Regions from separate parts of the Streptomyces sp. UF-297 genome, predicted to be linked through region 3. Evidence: predicted binding sites of a transcription regulator. Region 3 holds the regulator's gene; each other region holds the start of a gene.
What was found. Region 3 encodes HrcA, which represses chaperone genes, less so after heat shock. Its sites were predicted from a motif close to TTNGCACTCNGNNNNNCNGAGTGCNAA; they were not measured.
Positions count from the first base shown of each region.

Region 1: the regulator HrcA is predicted to act here: its motif matches at 3,182-3,208, upstream of groES (co-chaperone GroES).
Region 2: the regulator HrcA is predicted to act here: its motif matches at 1,818-1,844, upstream of groL (chaperonin GroEL).

Region 1 is NZ_JBSIBZ010000041.1:42,464-48,810, reverse strand. Features, by position in the region: gene AC4IJH_RS22970 (hydroxyacid dehydrogenase) at 1-895, shown strand, start outside; gene groL (chaperonin GroEL) at 1,007-2,629, opposite strand; gene groES (co-chaperone GroES) at 2,726-3,034, opposite strand; gene AC4IJH_RS22955 (response regulator transcription factor) at 3,392-4,072, shown strand; gene AC4IJH_RS22950 (sensor histidine kinase) at 4,104-5,543, shown strand; gene AC4IJH_RS22945 (LCP family protein) at 5,613-6,347, shown strand, end outside.
Region 2 is NZ_JBSIBZ010000104.1:2,480-8,826, forward strand. Features, by position in the region: gene thrC (threonine synthase) at 1-679, shown strand, start outside; gene AC4IJH_RS37730 (MoaD/ThiS family protein) at 791-1,069, shown strand; gene AC4IJH_RS37735 (cold-shock protein) at 1,495-1,698, shown strand; gene groL (chaperonin GroEL) at 2,010-3,632, shown strand; gene AC4IJH_RS37745 (alanine/glycine:cation symporter family protein) at 3,981-5,438, shown strand; gene AC4IJH_RS37750 (PTS transporter subunit EIIC) at 5,692-6,347, opposite strand, start outside.
Region 3 is NZ_JBSIBZ010000039.1:1-6,347, forward strand. Features, by position in the region: gene dnaJ (molecular chaperone DnaJ) at 88-1,224, opposite strand; gene hrcA (heat-inducible transcriptional repressor HrcA) at 1,225-2,241, opposite strand; gene AC4IJH_RS22095 (MBL fold metallo-hydrolase) at 2,427-3,161, shown strand; gene AC4IJH_RS22100 (DUF3097 domain-containing protein) at 3,315-4,139, shown strand; gene hemW (radical SAM family heme chaperone HemW) at 4,148-5,380, opposite strand; gene AC4IJH_RS22110 (SpoIIE family protein phosphatase) at 5,737-6,347, opposite strand, start outside.

The sequences.
Region 1 (6,347 bases), on a different contig from region 3:
GTTGGCGGAGCCGGGGGCCGAGGTGGCGGCGGCGCTCGGGCAGGCAGAGGTACTGCTGACGTGCTGGGGGGCGCCGCCGGTGACCGCGCGGGTGCTGGAGCGGGCGCCGCGGCTGCGTGCCGTCGTGCACGCGGCCGGGTCGGTGAAGGGGCACATCACGCCCGCCTGCTGGGAGCGGGGCATCACCGTCTCCTCGGCGGCGGAGGCCAACGCGGTGCCGGTCGCCGAATTCACCCTCGCCGCGATCCTCTTCGCCCACAAGCGCGTGCTGCACGCGGCGCAGCGCTACCGCGCACTGCGCGGCCAACGGCACGACTGGATGCGGGAGTTGGCGGGTTCGGGCAACCACCAGCGGACGGTCGGCGTCGTCGGCGCCTCCCGCGTCGGGCGCCGGGTGATCGAGCTGCTGCGCCCCTTCGACCTTTCGGTGCTGCTGCACGATCCGTACGTGGCGCAGGAGCAGGCGGCGCGGCTGGGCGCGCGGCGCGTACCGCTGGACGAGCTGTGCGCGCAGAGCGACACCGTCACCGTCCACGCGCCGCAGCTCCCCGCCACCCGGCACATGATCGGCGCGCGGCAGCTGGGGCTGATGCAGGACGGCGCGACCCTCCTCAACACCGCGCGGGGCTCGCTCGTCGACGAGCGCGCGCTGCTCAAGGAGCTGGCCTCGGGCCGGCTGAACGCGGTCCTGGACGTCACGGACCCCGAACTCCCGCCCGCCGACTCGCCGTTGTACGACCTGCCCAATGTGCTGCTGACCCCGCACATCGCCGGTTCGCTGGGCGGCGAGCTGCACCGCCTGGCGGACGCGGCGCTGGACGAGATCGAGCGGTACGCCCGCGGGCTGCCGTTCGCGCATCCCGTACGGCCGCAGGACCTCGACCACTTGGCCTGAGCGCGGCCCGCGGCGAAGACGGCCGAAGCCCGGTCCCCCCACGGGAGACCGGGCTTCGGTACGGCGTCAGCGCGTCAGCGGCTCAGCCGGACTGCGCTGCGTGCCGGTGCCTCAGTGCGCGTGACCGTGGCCGTGACCGGCCTCGGGCTCCTCCTCCGCCGGCTTCTCGACGACCAGGGTCTCGGTCGTCAGGAGCAGGGAGGCGATGGAGGCGGCGTTCTCCAGGGCGGAGCGGGTGACCTTGACCGGGTCGATGACGCCGGCCTTGACCAGGTCGCCGTACTCGCCGGTGGCCGCGTTGAAGCCCTGGCCCTTCTCCAGCTCCGCCACCTTGGAGGTGATGACGTAGCCCTCGAGGCCGGCGTTCTCGGCGATCCAGCGCAGCGGCTCGACGACGGCGCGGCGGACGACGGCGACACCGGTGGCCTCGTCGCCCTCCTTGCCCAGGCCGCCCTCCAGCACCTTGGCGGCGTGGACGAGCGCGGAGCCACCGCCGGAGACGATGCCCTCCTCAACGGCCGCACGGGTCGCGGAGATCGCGTCCTCCAGGCGGTGCTTCTTCTCCTTGAGCTCGACCTCGGTGGCCGCACCCACGCGGATGACGCAGACGCCACCGGCGAGCTTGGCGAGGCGCTCCTGGAGCTTCTCGCGGTCCCAGTCGGAGTCCGTGGCCTCGATCTCGGCCTTGATCTGGGCGACGCGGCCCTCGACGTCACCGGAGTTGCCGCCACCGTCGACGATGGTGGTGTCGTCCTTGGTGACGGTCACGCGGCGGGCCGAGCCCAGCACGTCCAGACCGGCCTGGTCGAGCTTGAGGCCGACCTCCTCGGCGATGACGGTGGCACCGGTGAGGGTGGCCATGTCCTGCAGCATCGCCTTGCGGCGGTCGCCGAAGCCCGGGGCCTTGACGGCGACGGCGTTGAAGGTGCCGCGGATCTTGTTCACGACCAGGGTGGAGAGCGCCTCGCCCTCGACGTCCTCGGCGATGATCAGCAGCGGCTTGGAGCCACCGGCCTGGATGACCTTCTCCAGGAGGGGCAGCAGGTCCTGGATGGAGGCGATCTTGCCCTGGTGGATCAGGATGTACGGGTCGTCGAGGACGGCCTCCATACGCTCCTGGTCGGTGACCATGTAGGGGGACAGGTAGCCCTTGTCGAAGGCCATGCCCTCGGTGAAGTCCAGCTCCAGACCGAAGGTGTTGGACTCCTCGACGGTGATGACACCGTCCTTGCCGACCTTGTCCATCGCCTCGGCGATGAGCTCGCCGACCTGCTTGTCCTGGGCGGACAGGCCGGCGACGGCCGCGATGTCGGCCTTGTCGTCGATCGGGCGGGCGGTCGCGAGGAGGTCCTCGGACACGGCCTTGACCGCGGCGTCGATGCCCTTCTTCAGGGCGGCCGGGGAAGCGCCGGCGGCGACGTTGCGCAGGCCCTCGCGGACCAGAGCCTGGGCCAGGACGGTGGCGGTGGTGGTGCCGTCACCAGCGATGTCGTTGGTCTTGGTCGCCACCTCCTTCACCAGCTGGGCGCCGAGGTTCTCGTACGGGTCCTCGACCTCGACCTCGCGGGCGATGGTGACACCGTCGTTGGTGATGGTGGGCGCGCCGAACTTCTTGTCGATGACGACGTTGCGGCCGCGGGGGCCGATCGTCACCTTGACCGTGTCGGCGAGCTTGTTGACGCCGCGCTCAAGGGCGCGACGGGCGTCTTCGTCGAACTTCAGGATCTTCGCCATGAGTGTGCTTCAAGTCCTCTCAATGGAACTGCGCCCCGGCTACCGGGTTGTTAGAACTCGGGGACCGGGGCGCAGATCACAGCAAAACTGGGTGAATTACTTCTCGATGATCGCGAGCACGTCGCGAGCCGAGAGGACGAGGTACTCCTCGCCGTTGTACTTCACCTCGGTGCCGCCGTACTTGCTGTAGAGCACGACGTCGCCGACCTTCACGTCGAGCGGCAGGCGCTCGCCGTTCTCGAAGCGGCCCGGGCCCACGGCGAGGACGGCGCCCTCCTGGGGCTTCTCCTTCGCGGTGTCCGGGATAACCAGGCCAGAGGCCGTGGTCTGCTCGGCGTCGAGCGGCTGGACCACAATGCGGTCCTCGAGCGGCTTGATGGCAACCTTGGAGCTGGCGGTCGTCACGATCCGACCTCCCCCTTCGGAGATCTCACGGGGTTAACTGTCTGAGGTGGCGACCAGGTCGGATCCGTCGTCGCGGGTGCCGGATCTACCCGTCGCTGTGTTTGGCACTCCCCGTTGGAGAGTGCCAGGCCCGAGGTTATGACGCGGTTAGCACTCGGTCAAGCGGAGTGCCAACGCGACTGGCGTCGCCCGGCACGATCGGGTCGCCTCGCGGCGGGGTTTTCGCCTTCGGCGAGGGGTTTGGTCCGGGTCGGGCGCGCCGCAGCCCCGCCCCCTCCCGTTGTGTTTGTCGGCGCGGCCGTCCCTGGTGGGGGTGGTGAAAAAGAGGTGTCGCGGGCGAACCCGGACAATGGGGGCATGCGGGTACTGGTGGTCGAGGATGAAGAGGGGCTGGCCGATTCGCTTCGGCGGGGGCTGGCCGCTGAGGGGCACTGGGTGGATGTCGCTCATGACGGGCACCGGGGGCTGGAGCTGGCGCTGGCGGGGCCGTACGACGTGATCGTGCTGGACGTGATGCTGCCGGGGCTCAACGGCTATGAGCTCTGCGGGCGGCTGCGGCGGCGCGAGATCTGGACGCCGGTGCTGATGCTGACCGCCAAGGACGGCGAGTACGACGAGGCCGAGGGGCTGGACTCGGGGGCCGACGACTATCTGACCAAGCCGTTCTCCTTCGTCGTCCTGCTGGCGCGGCTGCGTGCGCTGGGGCGGCGGGGGCGGGGCGGCGAGCGCCCGCACACCCTGCAGGCCGGGGATCTGACGCTGGACGCCGAGGGCCGCCGGTGCCGCAGGGGCGCCGCCGACATCGAGCTGACCGCGCGCGAACTGGGCGTACTGCGCTGCCTGATGGCGGGCGAGGGCCGGGCGGTGGCCAAGCAGGACATCCTGGACGAGGTGTGGGACTCCCCCGCCGAGATCGACCCGAACATCGTCGAGGTGTACGTGTCCTCGCTGCGCAAGAAGGTCGACGCCCCCTTCGGGCGCCGGTCGATCCTGACGGTGCACGGGGTGGGCTACCGAATGGCGCCCGACGGTGGCTAGTGGCCCGCCGCCGGGGCGGTGGCCGCGCAGGGTGCGGTGGCCGCGGAGCGTACGGGGGCGGGCCGCGGCGGCGGCCGCGCTGACGATGGCGCTGGTGCTGGGGGTGGGCGGGGGCTGGCTCTACACCGTGCTGCGGGCCAATCTGCTGGACAACACGACGGGCCGTACCGAGCTGGCCGCGCGCAAGGTCGCCGCGCAGGTCGACACGGGCACGCTTCCCGCGCCGCTGCCCGCGCCCGACTCCGGCGTGGACCTGGTGCTCGTACTGGACTCCGCAGGCCGGGTGGTGGCCACCACCCGGCACGCCGCCCCCCCCCCCCCCCCCCCCCCCCCCCCCCCCCCCCCCCCCCCCCCCCCCCCCCCCCCCCACGCCGCCGAGCCGCCCGCCGCCGCGCTGTCCGGCTTCCGGCCGCCGCCCGGGCAGGACTCCGCCTCCCGCATCGTCACCGGCGGCCCGGCGGCGGCCGGTGAGCGCGGCGACCTGGTCGTGGTGCGGGCCTCGCCGCCCGAGGGCGGGGTCCGGTACGTGTACGCGCTGACCGTGTTGTCGGACGTGGACGACGCCACCCACGCCATCGCACTGGGCCTGCTGGCCGGCGCCCCGGCGCTGATCGCGCTGGCCGCCGCGATCGCCTGGGCGGTCACGGGCCTGGCGCTGCGCCCGGTCACCGCCATCCGCACCGAGCTGGCCGCCGTCACCGAGAGCGCGCTGGACCGCCGGGTGCCCGACCCGGCGGGCGGGGACGAGGTCGCGCTGCTGGCCCGTACGGTCAACGCCACCCTGGACCGGCTGGAGGAGGCCGTCGCCCGGCAGCGGCAGTTCGTCGCGGACGCCTCGCACGAGCTGCGCAACCCGATCGCCGCCGTCCGCTCCCAGCTGGAGGTGGCCCTGGCGGGGCCGGAGCGCGGGCCCGCGCTGCTGGCCCGCGTACGGGCCGCGCTCGCCGACACCGAGCGGCTCCAGCGCGTGGCCGGGGACCTGCTGCTGCTCGCCCGGCTGGACGCCCGGCCCGCCCCGGCACGCGAGCCGGTGGACCTGGCGCTGCTGGCGGCCGAGGACGCGGCCCGCAGGCCGCGGGCCGCGATCCGCCTCAGCGTCCTGGCCCCCGCGCCGGTGCCGGTACGCGCGGACCCCGCGCAGGTGGAGCGGCTGCTGGCCAATCTCGTCGACAACGCGCTGCGGTATGCGCGCTCGGAGGTACGGATCACCGCGCGCGGCGAGGGCGGGCAGGCCGTGCTGGAGGTCGCCGACGACGGTCCCGGCATTCCCGAGGCCGAGCGCGAGCACGTCTTCGAGCGCTTCGCGCGGCTGGACGCGGCCCGCGACCGCGGGCGCGGCGGCAGCGGTCTGGGGCTGGCCATCGCCCGCTCCATCGCCCGCGCGCACGGCGGGGACCTGGTCGTCGGGGACGGCGAGGGGGGCGCGCGCCTGGTGGCTGTATTTCCCGAGTTTCCCGTACGCGAGGGGTGACGGTCCGCTTCTGAAGGCGTCTTCAGGACCCTCAGGATTCCTTCAGCGCGGCCGTTCGACCCTGGTGCGATGAAGCACCGTCGGACGGGTACGGACATCGAGCAGCGGCGTACGGGCAGGCGCCGCCGCAAGCCCCGCCGCCTGGGGCGCACGCTGCTGCTGTGCGGGCTCGCGCTGGCGCTGTGCGTGGGCGCGGCGGGCTGGTACCTCTACCGCGACCTGGCCGCGCACATCGGGTCCTCGCGCGCGCTGGAGGACGGCGCGCCCAAGTCGAGCGGCGGCGACACCAACATCCTGCTGATGGGCCTGGACAGCCGTAAGGACCAGGACGGCGACGACCTGCCCCAGGACGTGCTGGACAAGCTGCACGCCGGCAGCTCGGAGATCGGCGGCTACAACACCAACACCCTGATCCTGCTGCACGTGCCCGGCGACGGCGGCCGGGCCAAGGCCTTCTCCATTCCGCGCGACGATTTCGTCGACATCCCGGGCCACGGCAAGGACAAGATCAAGAAGGCGTACGGGCTGGCCAAGGCCCGTGCCGAGGACCGGCTCTACCGGCAGGGCGAGCGCGACAAGCCCACCCTGGAGCACGCGGGGCGCGAGGCGGGCCGCAAGGCCGAGATCGAGACCGTACGCAATTTCCTGGGCGTGCCCATCGACCACTTCGCCGAGGTGAACCTGGTCGGTTTCCTGCACATCGCCGATGCGCTGGACGGGGTGCGGGTGTGCCTGAAGAAGCCGGTCAAGGACCGCTATTCGGGCGCCGACTTCCCGGCGGGCGAGCAGACCCTGAACGGCCCG
Region 2 (6,347 bases), on a different contig from region 3:
CTTCTGCTCCGAGCTCATCGGCGACCCGCTGGGCGAGGGCTGGGGCTTCGTGAACGTCAATCTGCGCCCGTACTACGGCGAGGGCTCCAAGACCCTGGCGTACGAGATCTGCGAGCAGCTGGGCTGGCGGCTGCCGGACCAGATCGTCGTCCCGATCGCCTCCGGCTCGCAGCTCACCAAGATCGACAAGGGGCTGAAGGAGCTGATCGCGCTCGGCCTCGTCGAGGACCGGCCGTACAAGATCTTCGGCGCCCAGGCCGAGGGCTGCTCGCCGGTCTCGCGGGCCTTCAAGGAGGGCCACGACATCGTCCGCCCGGTCAAGCCGGACACCATCGCCAAGTCCCTGGCCATCGGCAACCCGGCGGACGGGCCGTACGTGCTGGACATCGCGCGGCGCACCGGCGGCGCGGTCGAGGACGTCGACGACGAGCAGGTCGTGGACGCGATCAAGCTGCTGGCGCGCACCGAGGGCATCTTCGCGGAGACCGCGGGCGGGGTGACCGTGGGCGTGACCAGGAAGCTGATCGAGGCCGGGGTCCTGGACCCGGCGCTGACCACGGTCGTGCTCAACACCGGTGACGGCCTCAAGACGCTGGACGCGGTGGCGCCCACGACCGGGCCCTCGGCGACGATCCCGCCGAGCCTTGAGGCCTTCCGGGCCGCCGGGCTGGCCGGCTGAGCCACCCGGCCCCCGCGCCGGAGCCGGTCCACGCCCTGGTCCGGGCCCCGGCTGTCCCGTACGTCCCATAAGACTCTTTCCTCCTCCGAAGCCGCTGGAAGGCAGAAGCCCATGAGCGTCAACGTCCGAATTCCGACCATCCTTCGTACCTACACCGGCGGCAGGGCCGAGGTTCCCGCGGAGGGCGCGACCCTCTCCGAGGTGATCGCCGACCTGGAGAAGAACCACGCCGGAATCGCCGCCCGCGTGCTGGACGACACCGGCAAGCTGCGGCGCTTCGTGAACGTCTACGTCAACGACGACGACGTGCGCTTCGAGCAGGGCCTTCAGACCCCGACGCCGGACGGTGCGGGCGTTTCGATCATTCCCGCGGTGGCGGGCGGCTGCTGAGGCCCCGTACGGATCTTCGACGCCCGCGCGGCCACGTCTGGCCGGAATCGCCCCGTCCGCAATTGAAGCGGACGGGGCGATTCCGCGCTGTTAAAGGCGATACAGTTGTGACGAACCCTCTTCGAGTGCGTGCCCAACGCATATGAGAACGCGACAAGTTGTGCCCAAAGCGTGCATGCGAATTGTCGCCTTGATGCGCTTTGCCCGGCCCGACTTGCCCTGGAATCCGGGCAGTTCACCCGGTATCGCCGAATGCGCCCGGCCGGATTTCTCGTCCGATTGACCTGTTGCGCTGGGCAGTGGGGCAGATACATTCAGCGGCGGTCGACGCGTTCCGGCGCACACCCCCACCTGTCAGGGGGTGAGGTCTGACCCGGGTCCGCGGAGCGCGGTCCTGCGAAGGGCCAGTAATAGGGGAGTTAGGAATGGCTCAGGGCACCGTCAAGTGGTTCAACGCGGAGAAGGGGTACGGCTTCATCGCGGTCGACGGTGGTGCGGATGTTTTCGTCCACTACAGCGCGATTCAGATGGACGGCTACCGCACCCTTGAGGAGGGTCAGCGGGTCGAGTTCGAGATCTCGCAGGGCCAGAAGGGGCCGCAGGCGGACATGGTCCGAGTGGCCGGCTGAAGCGCCGACCGACTGCAGCGTACAGAGGCCCGTGCTCCCTGAGGGGGGTGCGGGCCTCTTGTTGCGCGCAGGGGCGCCCGTCGCGCACCGGGAGCGCAGGGTCTAGTTGTCCACAGCCGCTTGCACTCTCCCTACCCGAGTGCTAATCATTGGCGTTAGCACTCTCCGAGTGAGAGTGACAGTTAAGGACCGGGTCCGGTGAGGCCCACGGGCCGGGTGGGGCAAGGAACCACACGGCATGTAGGCCGTCCGTCGCGGGCGCCAGCGCGGTCCGGAGCAATCCACCCCGATGTCCGGGAGGACCACTTCACATGGCCAAGATCATCGCGTTCGACGAGGAGGCACGGCGCGGTCTCGAGCGCGGGATGAACCAGCTCGCCGACGCCGTCAAGGTCACCCTTGGCCCCAAGGGCCGCAACGTCGTCCTCGAGAAGAAGTGGGGCGCCCCCACGATCACCAACGATGGTGTGTCCATCGCCAAGGAGATCGAGCTCGAGGACCCGTACGAGAAGATCGGCGCCGAGCTGGTCAAGGAGGTCGCGAAGAAGACGGACGACGTCGCCGGTGACGGCACGACGACCGCGACCGTCCTGGCCCAGGCCCTGGTCAAGGAAGGCCTGCGCAACGTTGCCGCCGGCGCCAACCCGATGGCCCTGAAGCGCGGCATCGAGAAGGCCGTCGAGGCCGTCTCCGGCGCGCTGCTGGAGCAGGCGAAGGATGTCGAGACCAAGGAGCAGATCGCTTCCACGGCCTCCATCTCCGCCGCCGACACCCAGATCGGCGAGCTGATCGCCGAGGCCATGGACAAGGTCGGCAAGGAAGGCGTCATCACCGTCGAGGAGTCCCAGACCTTCGGTCTGGAGCTGGAGCTCACCGAGGGTATGCGCTTCGACAAGGGCTACATCTCGGCGTACTTCGCCACCGACATGGAGCGTATGGAGGCGTCCCTGGACGACCCGTACATCCTGATCGTCAACTCCAAGGTCAGCAACGTGAAGGACCTCCTTCCGCTGCTGGAGAAGGTCATGCAGTCGGGCAAGCCGCTGCTGATCATCGCCGAGGACGTCGAGGGCGAGGCGCTCTCCACCCTGGTCGTCAACAAGATCCGTGGCACCTTCAAGTCCGTCGCCGTCAAGGCCCCGGGCTTCGGTGACCGCCGCAAGGCCATGCTCGGCGACATCGCCATCCTCACCGGTGGCACCGTCATCTCCGAGGAGGTCGGCCTCAAGCTGGAGAACGCCGGTCTCGACCTGCTCGGCCGCGCCCGCAAGGTCGTCATCACCAAGGACGAGACCACCATCGTCGACGGTGCCGGTGACAGCGACCAGGTCCAGGGCCGCGTCAACCAGATCCGCGCCGAGATCGAGAACTCGGACAGCGACTACGACCGCGAGAAGCTGCAGGAGCGCCTGGCGAAGCTCGCCGGCGGTGTTGCGGTCATCAAGGCCGGTGCCGCCACCGAGGTCGAGCTCAAGGAGCGCAAGCACCGCATCGAGGACGCCGTTCGCAACGCGAAGGCGGCCGTCGAGGAGGGCATCGTCGCCGGCGGTGGCGTCGCCCTGCTGCAGGCTTCCTCGGTCTTCGAGAAGCTTGAGCTCGAGGGTGACGAGGCCACCGGTGCCGCCGCTGTGAAGCTGGCCCTGGAGGCCCCGCTGAAGCAGATCTCGGTGAACGCCGGCCTCGAGGGTGGCGTCATCGTGGAGAAGGTGCGCAACCTGACCCCGGGCCACGGCCTCAACGCCGCGACCGGTGAGTACGTCGACATGATCGCCGAGGGCATCATCGACCCGGCGAAGGTGACCCGCTCTGCGCTGCAGAACGCGTCCTCCATCGCCGCGCTCTTCCTCACCACCGAGGCCGTCATCGCCGACAAGCCGGAGAAGGCCGCCCCGGCCGCTCCGGGCGGCATGCCCGGCGGTGACATGGACTTCTGATCCTCCCGGATCAACCGTCCTCAGTCCGCTGGGGCGGCGCCCTCTCCCAGAGGGTGCCGCCCCAGCGGCGTTTTCGTGCTTGTTTCCGGGCGCCTCGTGCTTCCTGCCGGGCTTGCTGCGGTGTTTCCCTCCGAGCTTCCTGCTGTGTTTCCCTCCGGGCGTCTCGGCGGGCCCCGTCGGCCCGCTGGTTTTCCGAGTTTCAACGATTCACGTGATCCGTGACCAAAGTCCCTGTTCGTGATCTTTGGGCCAGGGGAGACTTTCCGGAGCTCAGAGCCGAGCCGCCCCTCTTCTCCTGCCACGGGTCGAGGGGGCACCCCGACCCGACTCAGAAGACGCAGGACGCCCATGAGCACGCTCGATTCCTTGATCGTCGACGTCAACGACGTCTTCTGGACCTATCTGCTGATCCCGCTGGTGATCTTGGCGGGGCTGTACTTCACGGTCCGCTCCAGGGCCGTACAGCTGCGGCTCTTCCCCGAGATGCTGCGGGTCCTCAAGGACAAGTCCCAGCCCGGCAGCGACGGCGCCAAGCCGGTCTCCTCCTTCGGGGCCTTCACCATCTCCGCCGCGGCCCGGGTGGGCACCGGCAACATCGCCGGTGTCGCCACCGCCGTCACCCTCGGTGGCGCGGGCGCGGTCTTCTGGATGTGGGTCATGGCGATCATCGGCGGCGCCTCGGCCTTCGTCGAGTCCGCCCTCGCCCAGCTCTACAAGGTCCGTAACAAGGACGGCTCGGGCACCTTCCGCGGCGGCCCCGCGTACTACATGCAGCGCGCCCTGAAGAAGCGCTGGCTGGGCGTCCTGTTCGCGGTCACCATCACCGTGACCTTCGGGTTCGTCTTCAACGCCGTGCAGTCCAACACGATCACCGCGGTGGCCACCGGCTCGCTGCCCAGCGGCGAGGCACAGTGGTTCGGCCCCGCGGTGGGCGTGCTGCTGGCCGTACTGCTGGGCCTGGCCATCTGCGGCGGCGTCAAGCGCATCAGCTCGGTGACCACCGTCCTGGTGCCCGTGATGGCCGTGGTCTACCTGCTGCTGGGCGCGGCCGTGGTGCTGCTCAACCTCGGTGAGGTGCCGCGCGTCCTGGGCGACATCGTCGGCGGGGCCTTCGGGTTCAAGGAGCTGGCGGCGGGCGGCGTGGGCGCCGCCATCCAGCAGGGCATCCGGCGCGGCATGTTCTCCAACGAGGCGGGCCTGGGCTCGGCGCCGAACGCGGGTGCCACCGCGACCGTGACCCACCCCGTCAAGCAGGGCCTGGTCCAGTCGCTCGGCGTCTTCTTCGACACCCTGCTGATCTGCTCGATGACCGCCTTCATCATCCTGGTCACCAGCCCCGAGCTGGGCGGCAGGCAGGGCGCCGACCTCACGCAGACCGCGCTCACCGAGACCCTGGGCGGCTGGGCCGGGCACGTGCTGACGCTGGTCGTCTTCATGCTCGCCTTCAGCTCCATGATCGGGAACTACTACTACGGCGAGTCCAACATCGAGTTCATGACCCAGAAGCGCTGGGTCCTGCCGACCTACCGCGTCCTGGTCCTGGCCGTGGTCTTCCTCGGCGCGCTCGGCTCGGTCAGCGTGGTGTGGAACCTCGCGGACGTCTTCATGGGCTTCATGGCCCTGGTCAACCTGCTCGCCATCCTCCCCCTCTCGGCCATCGCCTTCCGCCTCCTCAACGACTACGTCGCCCAGCGCAAGCAGGGCCTGGACCCGGTCTTCACCCGCGACCGGATGCCGGACCTCGACGGAGTGGAGTGCTGGGAGGCGGCCCCGTCCCGCGAGCGGGCGGCGGCTTCGGCGCGCTGATCCCCGTCTGTCCGTACGAAGGGCGGCACCTCGGAGCGAGGTGCCGCCCTCGGCGTTGTGCGGCGTACTGCTCCGAGAGGGCGGCGTACTGCTCCGAGAAGGAGGCGTACTGCTCCGAGGAGTGGGACGACGCCTTCGAGGCTCAGTTCGGGCCGTAGGGCGATCAAGAAGCGTGCCGACGACTCCGACGGCGCACGGGCCGAGGCCGCGTGATGCCGCACATCGACCGGGCGTGGCTTCTAAAGACCGCTGGTCACACCACTGCCGGCTCCTTGCCGGCGGGGGCGGGTGCTGAGAACTCCTCGGATCCCGCGTTCAGGTCGGTCAGCATCTGTCTGCTGAAGCCGAAGAAGTAGGTGGCCAGGAAGCCGGTGAGGTAGCCGGTGGCCAGGCCCAGGGCGTAGATGGTGATGGTGGCGGCGAGGCTGTGGTTGCCCTTGAGGAGGGGGAACAGGGCCCAGCCGGAGGGGCCGATGGCGGTGGAGCCGACCGCCGTACCGAGCTGGTTGAACAGGCCGACGAAGGCTCCGCCGAAGGCGCCGCCGACGCAGGCGGTGACGAACGGGCGGCCCAGCGGCAGCGAGACGCCGTAGATGAGGGGTTCGCCGACGCCCAGGAATCCCGCGGGCAGGGCGGACTTGATGGTGCGGCGCACCGAGCCGTTGCGCGGCAGGCGGAGGTAGACCGCGAGGGCCGCGCCGACCTGGCCCGCGCCCGCCATGGCCAGGATCGGCAGCAGGACCGTGTAGCTCTGCTGCTCGATGAGGGTGGTGTGGATGGGGATCAGGGCCTGGTGCAGGCCGAGCATGACCAGGGGGAGGAAGAGGCCGCCCAGGACGAACCCGGCGAGCGCGCCGCCGTGGGCCAGCAGCCAGTCGGCCGCCGTACCGATGGCGGTGGAGACCTCTC
Region 3 (6,347 bases):
CCCCCCCCCCCCCCCCCCCCCGCGCGTGATCAAGCCGGTGTGCTGTCGGGGGCCGCGTGGCCGCGGGCCGTCGTCGCCCCCTGGACCTCACCGCCCGTTGAAAGCGTCCTTCAGCCGGGAGAACAGCCCCTGCTGCCCGGGCTGGAACTGCCCGGTGGGCCGCTCCTCACCGCGCAGCTTCGCCAGCCTCCGCAGCAGCTCCTCCTGCTCCGGGTCCAGCTTCGAGGGCGTCTGCACCTCGACGTGCACGATCAGGTCGCCGCGCCCGCCGCCGCGCAGATGTGTGACACCGCGCTGGTGCAGCGGAATGGACTGCCCCGACTGGGTGCCGGGCCGGATGTCGACCTCCTCCAGCCCGTCCAGCGTCTCCAGCGGGCACTTCGTGCCCAGCGCCGCCGCCGTCATCGGGATGGTGACCGTGCAGTGCAGGTCGTCGCCGCGCCGCTGGAAGACCGGGTGCGGCAGCTCGTGGATCTCGACGTAGAGGTCGCCCGCCGGGCCACCGCCCGGGCCGACCTCGCCCTCACCGGCGAGCTGGATGCGCGTCCCGTTGTCGACACCGGCCGGGATCTTGACCGTGAGCGTACGGCGGGAGCGCACCCGGCCGTCGCCCGCGCACTCCGGGCACGGGGTGGGGACCACGGTCCCGAAGCCCTGGCACTGCGGGCACGGGCGCGAGGTCATGACCTGGCCCAGGAAGGACCGCGTCACCTGCGAGACCTCACCGCGGCCGCGGCACATGTCACAGGTCTGCGCGGACGTACCGGGCGCGGCGCCCTCACCGCTGCAGGTCGTGCACACCACGGCGGTGTCGACCTGGATGTCCTTGGTCGTGCCGAAGGCGGCCTCGTCCAGCTCCACGTCCAGCCGGATCATGGCGTCCTGGCCGCGGCGCGTACGCGAGCGGGGCCCGCGCTGCGACGCCGTACCGAAGAACGCGTCCATGATGTCGGAGAAGTTGCCGAAGCCCGCGCCGAAGCCGCCCGCGCCACCGGCGCCGCCGGACTGCGAGAGCGGGTCCCCGCCGAGGTCGTAGACCTGCTTCTTCTGCGGGTCCGACAGCACCTCGTAAGCGGCGTTGATCTCCTTGAACCGCTCCTGGGTCTTCGGATCCGGATTCACGTCCGGGTGCAGCTCGCGCGCCAGCCGCCGGAAAGCCTTCTTGATCTCGTCCTGCGAGGCATCGCGGCGAACGCCCAGGACCGCGTAGTAATCCGTGGCCACTTACGACTCCGCCAGGATCTGTCCGACGTAACGTGCCACTGCGCGTACCGCTCCCATCGTTCCGGGGTAGTCCATGCGGGTCGGTCCGACCACGCCGAGTTTGGCGACTGCCTCGTCGCCCGAACCGTAGCCGACCGCGACGACCGATGTGGAAGTCAGGCCCTCGTGAGCGTTCTCGTGCCCGATGCGTACGGTCATGCCCGAGTCCTTGGCCTCCCCGAGCAGCTTGAGGAGCACCACCTGCTCTTCCAGCGCTTCCAGCACCGGCCGGATGGTCAGCGGGAAGTCGTGCCCGAAGCGCGTGAGATTGGCGGTACCGCCGATCATCAGCCGCTCCTCGGTCTCCTCCACCAAAGTCTCCAGCAAGACCGACAGCACTGTCGAGACCGTGCCGCGGTCCTCCTGCTCGAAGGAGTCGGGCAGGTCCTGCACCAGCTGCGGCACGTCCGTGAACCGCCGCCCCACGACACGGCTGTTGAGCCGCGCCCGCAGGTCCGCCAGCGAACTCTCGCCGAACGGCGCCGGGCAGTCGATCATGCGCTGCTCGACCCGCCCGGTGTCCGTGATCAGTACGAGCATCAGCCGGGCCGGGGCCAGCGACAAGAGCTCCACGTGCCGCACGGTGGACCGCGTCAACGACGGGTACTGCACCACCGCGACCTGCCGGGTCAGCTGCGCCAGCAGCCGGACCGTGCGCCCCACCACATCGTCGAGGTCGACCGCGCCGTCCAGGAAATTCTGGATGGCCCGCCGCTCCGGCGACGACAGGGGTTTGACGCCCGCCAGCTTGTCGACGAACAGGCGGTAGCCCTTGTCGGTCGGGATGCGCCCGGCGCTCGTATGAGGCTGGGCGATGAAGCCCTCGTCCTCCAGCGCCGCCATGTCGTTACGGACCGTGGCGGGTGAGACACCGAGGCGATGCCGCTCGGTCAGGGCCTTGGACCCGACCGGCTCCTCCGTCCCGACATAGTCCTGGACGATGGCGCGCAGCACTTCAAGCCTGCGTTCACTGAGCATCGCGCACACCTCCAGTCCGGCCGTTCTCCGGGTCGTTCTTCCTGGGCCGTCTTTGGCACTCACCATGTCCGAGTGCCAAGCCCTGAGCCAGTGTACGGCCGGGTCGCACAAGCAGGGCAAGGGCGGCCGTCACGTAACCGCCGATCCGGCGGGCAACGCTATCGCGACACGGCTAGCGTCTCGGTATGCACACGACTTGGGAAGAGGCCGGCTGGGAACGTCTCGGTGCGGGCGTGGGCCGCCGCCGCATGCCGGGCTGGGACGAGACGATCGGCGTGGTCGCGGGCTCGGCGGGCGTCCTGCTCGTCGACACCGGCGCCACGCTGCGCGACGGCGCCGAGCTGCGCTGCCAGGCGCGCGACATCCTGGGCCGGGAAGTGACGCATATCGCGCTGACGCACCCCCACTTCGACCATGTACTGGGCACCGCAGCCTTCGCGGGCGTGGAGGTCTTCGGCGCCGCGGGCGTGGACGACCTCCTGCTGCACGGCAAAGACGAGCTGCGCGCGGCCGCGGTGCACCACGGCGTCGACGCGGACGCCGCGGCGGAGGCCGCCGACCTCCTCGTACGCCCCCACCACCTGGTCTCCGGCGAGCGCACCCTGGACCTGGGCGACCGCCAGGTGCTGCTGGCCAACGTCGGCCCCGGCCACACCGCGCACGACCTGGCGGTGCTGGTCCCCGGCGGGCACGGCTCCCCCGAGATCGTCTTCTGCGGCGACCTCGTCGAGGAGTCCGGTACGCCCCAGGCCGGTTCGGACGCCATCCCCACCCAGTGGCCCGCCGCCCTGGACCGCCTGCTCGCCCTCGGCGGCGAAAACGCGCTCTACGTCCCGGGCCACGGCGCGGTGGTAGATGCCCGATTCGTCCGTGACCAGCGCGACCAGCTGGCCCGCCGCTTCGGCGTGTCGCCTTCCTGACCTGCGTCTCTTCCTTATCGTCCGTACGGTCCCAGCGTCGTCCGTACGGCCCGGCCGGTCTCCGTACGGCCCTGCCCCCACCCGTACGGACCGGCCACCGTCCCTGCGGTCCCGCCCGCGCAGAACCCCGCACAGATCAAGGCAGCAGCCGCCATGCAGAGCAAGCGCTACGACCTCACCCCTCCCTGGAAGAAGCAGCGCCCCGCGCCCGAGGTCCCGGCCGACCCCGATCTGGTCGTCGAGGAGCTCACCACCGGCTTCTGCGGCGCCGTGATCCGCTGCGAGAAGACGGCGGAGGGGCCGACGGTCACCCTGGAGGACCGCTTCGGCAAGCACCGCGTCTTCCCCATGACGCCGCGCGGTTTCCTCCTGGAGGGCCAGGTCGTCACCCTCGTACGGCCCCGGGCGCGGCCCGCCGCCCGCGGCCCGGCCCGTACCGCCTCCGGGTCGCTGGCCGTGCCCGGCGCCCGCGCCCGGGTGGCCAGGGCCGGCCGCATCTACGTCGAGGGGCGCCACGACGCGGAGCTGGTCGAACGCGTCTGGGGCGACGACCTGCGCATCGAGGGCGTGGTCGTCGAATACCTGGAAGGCATCGACGACCTGCCCGCCATCGTCGCGGACTTCTCCCCCGGCCCCGACGCGCGGCTGGGCGTCCTGGTGGACCACCTCGTCCCCGGCTCCAAGGAGTCCCGGATCGCGGCGCAGGTCACCGACGCCCACACCCTGGTCGTCGGGCACCCCTACATCGACGTCTGGGAAGCGGTGAAGCCGTCCTCGGTGGGCATCGCCGCCTGGCCGTCCGTGCCGCGCGGCCAGGACTGGAAGACCGGGGTGTGCCGCGCCCTGGGCTGGCCGGAGAACACCGGCGCCGCCTGGCAGCACATCCTCTCCTCGGTCCGCTCCTACAAGGACCTGGAGCCGCAACTCCTGGGCCGCGTCGAGGAGTTGATCGACTTCGTCACGGCGCCGCCCGAGTAGCGCCGGGGTCAGTCCACCAGGTCCCGGACCACCGCGTCGGCCAGCAGCCGCCCGCGCAGCGTCAGCACGGCCCGGCCCGCCTCGTAGGGGGCGGGCTCCAGCAGGCCGTCGGACAGGGCGCGCGCCGCCGCCCGCGCGCCCTGCGGCGCCAGGAGGGACAGCGGGCAGCCGTCCGCGAGGCGCAGTTCGAGCAGGATGCGCTCGACGCGGCGGTCCTCCTCGGCGAGCACCTCGCGGCCCGCGCCCGGCGAGCGCCCGTCCTGGAGCGCCTGGGCGTACGCCCCCGGGTGCTTGACGTTCCACCAGCGCACCCCGCCCACGTGGCTGTGCGCGCCGGGCCCGGCGCCCCACCAGTCGGCGCCGGTCCAGTACAGCTCGTTGTGGCGGCAGCGGCCGGCCTTGGAGGTCGCCCAGTTGGAGACCTCGTACCAGGAGAAACCGGCCGCGGTCAGCCGCTCCTCGGCGATCAGGTAGCGGTCGGCGTGCACATCGTCGTCCGTCATCGGGACCTCGCCGCGCCGGATGCGGCGCGCGAGCTGGGTGCCCTCCTCCACGATCAGCGCGTAGGCCGAGACGTGGTCGGGGCCCGCCGCGATCGCCGCGTCCAGCGAGGCCCGCCAGTCGTCGTCGCTCTCACCGGGGGTTCCGTAGATCAGATCGAGGTTGACGTGGTCGAAGCCGGCCGCGCGCGCCTCGGCGACACAGGCCTCGGGCCGCCCTGGCGTGTGCGTGCGGTCAAGGATCTTCAGGACGTGCTGCCGGGCGCTCTGCATACCGAAGGAGACCCGGTCGAAGCCGCCCGCCCGCAGCTCTTCGAGGTAGCGCGGGTCCACCGACTCCGGGTTGGCCTCGGTGGTGATCTCCGCGTCCGGCGCGAGGCCGAACTCGTCCCGGATCGCGGCCAGCATCCGGACCAGGTCCGCCGCGGGCAGCAGGGTGGGCGTACCGCCTCCGACGAAGACCGTCTCGACGGACCGCGGGTCCTCGCCCAGGACCTTGCGCGCCAGGCGCACCTCCTCGACGAGCGTGGCGGCGTAGTTGTCGCGCGAGGCCAGCGCGCCGCCGGAGCCGCGCAGCTCACCGGCGGTGTAGGTGTTGAAGTCGCAGTAGCCGCAGCGGGTGGCGCAGTACGGGACGTGCAGATAGAACCCGAGGGGACGCTCAGTGGCCCCGTCCAGGGCACGGCGGGGCAGCACCCCGTCGTCGGGCATGGGCTCACCATCGGGCAGTGCGGAAGGCATTCCCCCATTGTCCGCCATAAAGCCGCGGCCCCTTCCGTGCCCCGTTCAAGGGCGCGGGGCCGTGCCGATACGCGGCTCCGCCACGTGGGCGCGCCCAGCCACAACCGGCCCGCAGCCGACAGGCCTCAGGGCCTGTCGTCAACGTCCCGTCGTTCGCCCGGAGGGCGGGCCTGGCGGCGTCTGGCGCACTCCGCTCGCTTCGCGAGCTGCCTCTCGGCTCTTTGCGTCGTTCTACGGATGCCGAGCGCTCTCGCAAGGCGGAGGGGCGCCCCGGTACTGGTACCGGGGCGAGCCCGGCAACGCGGCGAGCGTGCGTGCCAGGCGTCGCCAGGCAGGCGGGACTGTGACGACGGGCCCTAGCGGAGCGCATGCAGCACCAGCAGCGCCAGATCGTCATCCGGCGGCGTCGGCCCGAAGGCGTGCACCGCCTCGCGGATCCGGCCCGCGACCCCGTCTGCCCCCAGCCCCGCGCACTGCGCCAGCGCCGCCGCCAGGCCGTCCTCGTCGTCGAAGAGCCGCGGGCCCGAGCGCCGCTCGGTCACCCCGTCGGTGACGCACAGCAGCGTCTCGCCCGGGGCCAGGTCGAAGGACTGGGAGACGTACGCGGACTCCTCCAGCACCCCCAGCAGCATCTGCGGGTCCGCCACGACCCGTACCGTGCCGTCCGCGCCCAGCACCAGCGGCAGCGGGTGCCCGGCGCTGGCGAGGGTGCAGCGCGCGCCGCCCGCCTCTTCGGGGTTCGGCACGATCTCGCCGTACAGGAGCGACAGGAAGCGCCCCTGCTCGCCCTCCTCCAGGAGCCCCTCGGCCGCGGGGAGGCCGTCGACGGGCCCGCCGCTCACTCCCCCGGCGGCCGCGACCGCCGCCGTCACCGCGATGACGGAGTCGGCGGCCTCCCGCGCGACGGTCTTGTTGAGCCGGTCCAGGACCTCGTCCACACCGAAGCCGTCGCGCGCCAGCATGCGCA